2 regions of the Clostridium gelidum genome follow, and region 1 is predicted to be linked to the other one. Evidence: riboswitches for the same ligand, from Rfam matches in the RefSeq annotation. Region 1 holds a riboswitch; the other holds the start of a gene.
What was found. A riboswitch is a leader RNA that binds a small molecule or an ion and turns the genes downstream of it on or off. The one in region 1 is predicted to bind cobalamin.
Positions count from the first base shown of each region.

Region 2: it holds a riboswitch for cobalamin, as region 1 does, so the genes downstream of both, psyc5s11_RS17365 (energy-coupling factor ABC transporter permease) here and psyc5s11_RS19295 (sirohydrochlorin cobaltochelatase) in region 1, are expected to answer to the same signal.

Region 1 covers NZ_AP024849.1:4,204,874-4,208,092, forward strand. Annotated here, with positions in the region: gene psyc5s11_RS19290 (cobyrinate a,c-diamide synthase) at 1-315, opposite strand, end outside; gene psyc5s11_RS19295 (sirohydrochlorin cobaltochelatase) at 392-1,228, opposite strand; cobalamin riboswitch at 1,474-1,657, opposite strand; gene psyc5s11_RS19300 (hypothetical protein) at 1,965-2,384, shown strand; gene psyc5s11_RS19305 (right-handed parallel beta-helix repeat-containing protein) at 2,701-3,219, shown strand, end outside.
Region 2 covers NZ_AP024849.1:3,767,682-3,770,900, reverse strand. Annotated here, with positions in the region: gene cbiQ (cobalt ECF transporter T component CbiQ) at 1-625, shown strand, start outside; gene psyc5s11_RS17370 (energy-coupling factor ABC transporter ATP-binding protein) at 638-1,462, shown strand; cobalamin riboswitch at 1,510-1,646, shown strand; gene psyc5s11_RS17365 (energy-coupling factor ABC transporter permease) at 1,803-2,555, shown strand; gene psyc5s11_RS17360 (energy-coupling factor ABC transporter substrate-binding protein) at 2,555-2,878, shown strand.

The sequences.
Region 1 (3,219 bases):
TGAAATTTCATATGTTGAACCTTTTTCGGATACTCCAATTCCATCGTACAAGCCCATTACCCCTTCAATTATTCCAACATCTCCACTACCTTTAATATAACTTTTTATAGTACCTTCTTCACCCATTAAAAAAGTATCAAGATTTCTTGACGCTTTTTTTGTTACCTCAGTGTGGAATGCTGGATCGATATAATCTGGTCCAACTTTATATCCTTGAACCTCTAATTTTCTATTTTTAAGTGCTTTCATAAGTCCAAGGGTAAAAGTCGTTTTTCCGCCACCACTACAATTTGAAGAAATGATTATAGATTTCATAATAATTTCCTTTCTATTTCACAAATGTACAGTTTGAAATTTATAGTTTTAATTTAAAATTTACAATGAGTAATTATTAATTGCTTTTATATCTAAGTTTCTTAGTTGTTCCCGCATTTAAATATTTTTCATGAATAGAATCATAAATTCTATTTATATAAAGTTCATTAAATTTATCTACTTCGCCAAGTCCATGCATATGTAAAGTTACTTCTATTCCTTCTCTTTGTAGTATACTCTTTAAAGAATCTTCTTCATCTGATGCCATATCATTTTTCACATGATCCCCTGCAACAACTAATAATGGAACAAGCTTTGTTTTCTTTATTCCTTTATTCTTAAGCTTATTCAATACAGTATCCGCTGTTGGATATCCTTCTACTGTTGCTACAAATACATTTTCATAACCATTGTCAATTAAAACAGTTTGAAGCATTCCATACACTGCATTGGCGGGATGTTCAGTGCCATGTCCAAATAATACAACACTTTCCTCTCCAAGTAAAACATCTTTAATACTATCTATAAATAAGAAGTAATCTTCAGGAAGTCCATTCATTCCCTGATAAAAGAATATAGGTCTTCCAAGTTTAATAACCTTAAAATCATCTTTTATATTTTCTACAACACCTTTTATGTAATCAAATTCTTCTCCCGGAATTATATGTAATGGTTGAACTATAACTTCTTCAAATCCTTTAGCTTTTAAATCTGCTAAAGCTTCTTCTGGAGTTAATATGATTAAATTATCTCTTTCTCTTAATTTTTTTATTATAATATGAGCAGTAAATGCTCTAAATACTTCGTAATCTTTAAATTCATCCCTAACTCTATCTTCAACCTTTTCTATTGAATTTTTAAGCGCATCTAAATGACTCGTTCCAAAACTTACTACTAAAATAGCCTTTTTCATTTGATTTCCTCCTAAATAATAATCTAAAAAATAAATTTCATTTCATTACTTTTTTAATTTATGTATCAATTTTATTATTTTGAATATACAAAAAATCCCCATTACCCGTTTTTAGGCAAAGAGGATACATAATAACAAATTAAGAATGTAAAACTTATCTATAATATAAAACTCCACTTAAACGCTTCACTTCACTTAGAACTACATTCCACCATTTGCTAGTATCTTCCCTCCGAAGGTAGCATTTTTTATAAAACTTCTAGGCAGGTCTCCTGACTTTGGTGTCATCCTAAATCTCTTCCTTCCCAAGAATAATTTCTCAGTGGATATTTTAGAGATTAGTCCTCCATTACAGTAGCGGGGGCTGTAGTAGATTTGCACTACTTTCCCTTTTAATTTTTTAATAAAACCTAAAAATCATTTTTAACTATATATATATTACAAAATTACCAAGTCAGATTACTAATCTATTTCGTGTCCTTGACTTATTATTCCTTTCACATCCCTTACCTCTAAATTATAAAGTACTAAAATACTTTATTCAACCCAAAAGTAGTTTTAATTTAATTATTCATTGCAAAAGTTTTTAAGACAGAAATAATTTTGATTTACAATTCATTTTATTCTAGTATAATTTTAATATAAGACATCTGAAAATATCTGTTATATATTTGACTTATTACTTCAGATTTCTAAAAAAAATATTAATATAACAAATTTTAAAGGCGGTGCAATTATGTCAGCATATATGATTACATATTTTATAAGCGATACTACTGGACACAATCATGTACATGATGAAAATTGTGGATGTGGTGGAGATCACTCACATTCTCATGAAAAAGAAGATTGTGAATGTGGCGAAGATCACGCACATTCTCATGAAAAAGAAGATTGTGGATGTGGCGAAGATCACTCTCATTCTGATGAACCTGTATATGGAGAAGCTCATTTAATTGGAAAAATTAAATCTTTAGGCGCTTGGGCTCAATTTTTACCTCAAGGATTTTTTGTTAAAACAACTTCATCTGCAAATGAAATATTTGCTGAAGTTAGCTCCGTAGCAAACAAAGGAGATCTTATCTTTGTAACAAAAATAGATGCAAAATCTTCAGCATTTGCAAACCAAGCTGTTTTAGATTGGCTAGCAAAATAGAACTTTAATATGAAGTAGTATACGGCGGAATCAGGAGTTCGATTCTCCTTTTATCACCACTATAGTAAACATCAACATTTAGGTATCTAAATTGTTGGTGTTTTCTTATTGTCCACTCATCTGCAAAATAATCTGAAATAAAGAATCTATTCCCTTAGCAGTTCTACTATAAAAAAAATATATAGATTAATTCATGAGTTGTTTTTTATAGCACTCTTTTTTATGCCTACAAATTGGAATTAAATATAACATTTCTCATAAATTGTTTATTATGATAAAATAAATATATTAGAACATAAAAAGGGGGATAAACAATATGCAAAAGTTAAAATTAACAAAAGTAATAGCTAGTTTATTAGTAGTAGCTTCAGTATTGTCCTTAAATTCAATAGGAGCAAGTGCTTCTTGGAGACAAAATAGTAAAGGATGGTGGTATACAGTAGATTCATCAGCTACAGGCTGGATGAAAATTGATGGAAAATGGTATTATTTTTATTCTGATGGTTATATGGCTCATGACAAAACAATTGATGGTTTTAAATTAGGTTCTGATGGTGCATGGGTAATTAATCAAAAGGCAGCATCAACAAGCAATTCAGATGTGAAAATTGATGAGGTTACTGTTGAAACTGCTCAGGAATTTGTTAATGCCATAGGTTCCAATAAAAGAATTTTATTGAAACCAGGAGTATATAATCTATCAAATATTGATCAAATTAATAAAGCAGATAATTCAGTAATATGGAACACCGTATATGATGGAAACGAATTAAATATTCAAGACGTTCATAATTTAACTATCGAGGGTATAGAATCGGGAAATGTAGAAATAAAA
Region 2 (3,219 bases), 440 kb from region 1:
GGCATATTTGACCGTTATGAAAGGAGAATTTTCAGTAATGGAATACTTGTCGATACTTGCGATTCCAATCGTCTTTATCCTGCTTGGCACTTTTACCATTGCCATTGATTTTTCAAGGAAGCCCATGGGGCAGTATAATCTGTATCTTGGTTTCTGCTATGTGTTTACGTCTCATGCAAAGCTTAAGACCGTGGTATTTTTGATTTTGAAGGTTTTTGCAGCTATCAGTGCTCTACAGATGATGACACTGTCGACTCCATCCTCTGAGATTATCTATGTGCTTCGAAAGGCACATGTGCCAAAGCTTATTGTAGAACTCATGAGTCTTATTTACCGTTATATTTTCATTTTGATGGATGTTTATGCTAAAATGAAAAACTCCGCAGAATCACGATTAGGCTACTGTGATTTTAAAACTTCCTGCTATACATTTGGAGGCATTGCAAGCAATATGTTAGTTATTTCATTAAAAAAGGCAAATGCTTATTATGATGCCATGGAAGCCAGATGTTATGATGGAGATCTTATATTTTTGGAAGAAGATAAAAATGTAGAGACAAAACAAATTGTCATCGCAGCAGCATTCATAATTTTTTTAATTATGCTCTGGGCCTTTACAAGATAGAAAGGAACGATTATGGGAAATTTAATATTAAAAGTCGAAGATCTTTACTACATATACGGAAATGGAAAGCCTGCATTGGAAGGCGTAAACGTGGATATCTATGAAGGTGAGAAAATCGCTGTTCTTGGTTCCAACGGCTCTGGAAAATCCACATTTTTCTTGAACGTGGATGGTGTACTTACACCGCAGCAAGGGAAAATCAGTTATCGTGGTACAGTTATAAGTAAAAAGAATTTAAACGAGCTTAGAAAAAATATTGGAATTGTATTTCAGGATGCAGACAATCAAATCATTGCATCTACAGTTAGGGCAGAAGTTGCATTCGGACCTATGAATTTAAAGCTTCCAAAAGAGGAAGTACTAAAACGGGTTGATGAAGCACTATCATACATGAACATATCTGATTTCAAGGATCGTCCTCCTCATTATTTGAGCGGTGGTGAGAAAAAGCGCGTAACTATTGCTGATATCATTGCTATGAAATCGGAAATTATAATTTTTGATGAACCGACAGCAGCACTAGATCCTTTAAATGCACATATGCTAGAAGAAGTTTTACTCAAGCTTGGAGCAGAGGGAAAGACCATGCTTATTTCTACTCATGATGTAGATTTTGCATATAGATGGGCTGAAAGAGTTATTGTTTTCTGCATGGGGAAAATTATCGCAGACGGAGCGCCTCTAGAAATTTTTCAAAACACTGAAATTTTAAAACAGGCAAATTTGAGACAACCAACCTTACTAGAAGTCTATGAATCCCTTGTAGAAAAACATCTGTTAAAAGATACAAAAGACTATCCGAAAAGTACACAGGAATTCAAGAAAATGCTTGAATAATAGACATTTTCTAGACAGTTTGGCATATACATGTTATGATACTTTTGATAATTTAATATCTATTGGTGCCAGCAAATATTTGTTAAGGCAACGGGAAATGGGTGAAAATCCCATGCGGTCACGCCACTGTGAAGGCAAGCATAAGCTGCCAAGTCAGGATACCAGCCAATGTGATAAGTTGTTATATTTAGTTACGAACGATGACTAAGTGTGGTTAGCGATAATAATCGCTAAAGTCCTATCCTAGGACCGCACACCTGATTTATTTTTGTAAATGCAGGTGATTTATATTGTCTAGTTTTTGATGTCGTTCACATTAAAAACTATAGAGGAGGAAAAAATGAATCAAAAAGAAAAGAGAATTGTCGCACTTTGCGCAGCCTTTGCTTTAGTTTTCGGAGTAGCTCCGGCGGCAAACGCAATGCACATTATGGAAGGTTATCTTCCACCAAAATTCTGCATTATGTGGGGTGTTATATGCATTCCATTCGTAGTAGTAGGTTACTTATCAATTAAGAGAACGTTGTCCAAGCACCATAGAGCTATCACTATTCTTGCCATGGCAGGCGCATTTGTTTTCGTACTTTCATCTTTAAAGATTCCGTCAGTAACAGGAAGTTGCTCACATATGACTGGTACTGGACTTGGTGCAATATTATTTGGACCAAGCGCTGTCAGCATCCTAGGCATTATTGTACTGATTTTTCAAGCAATATTGCTTGCTCATGGGGGAATTACAACTCTTGGTGCTAATACGTTTTCTATGGCTATTGCAGGTCCCTTCGTTTCTTATGGAATTTATAAATTATGTAAGATGCTAAAAGTTAATAAACATGTAGGTATTTTCTTGGCAGCATCAATAGGTGATCTATTCACTTATTGTATAACTAGTGGTCAGCTTGCACTTGCATATCCGTCTGAGAATGGTGGTGCCCTTGCATCTGCAGTAAAGTTCCTTGCAGTATTTGCACCGACACAAATTCCACTAGCAATTATCGAAGGTATTCTAACTGTTGTCATCATTATTGGCCTTGAAACATATGCAAAATCTGAACTAACAGATCTTGGATTTATGAATGGAGGCGAAAATTGATGACAAAGACGAAAAAAACAGTCGTAAGTTTATTAATTATTGCTGCATTGATTGGCATTATTCCATTATTCGCATTAAAGGGTGCCCAGTTCGGTGGTTCTGATGATGCTGGAAGCAAAGTTGTTACCCAAATTACAGGTACTGAGTATAAACCTTGGTTTACACCTGTTATGGAAACTTGGATTGGTGGAGAATTACCTGGCGAGATAGAGAGCTTACTTTTCTGTGTACAAACAGGTATTGGAGTTGGTGTTATTGCTTTCTTCATGGGAAGATTTGTAGAGAGAAATAAAATAGAAAATCAGAAGAACAAAATAAAATAATATTTTTTCGTATGATTGAAATATAAAGAAAAAACGGTGATGCAAAAAGCAGCAGCGCCTAGCAAAAGCCTTGTCCAGTACTATACTGGACGGGCTTTTTTTATAAATACCCAGTAACGGTATATAATTTTAAAAACAAGATATAAGATTACTAAACTTTCATGGATTTTAAGTTAAAACTAAAATATATTATGCACATACAATATATAGTGATAAATTATGATATTTAAACAATATATAGTTATAATGTACATGAATTATGTTTTAATGTGATTGATTTATAATATAGTTCCTTATATAATAGTCTAATGGATACTACATAATAAATATTATTAGTAGAG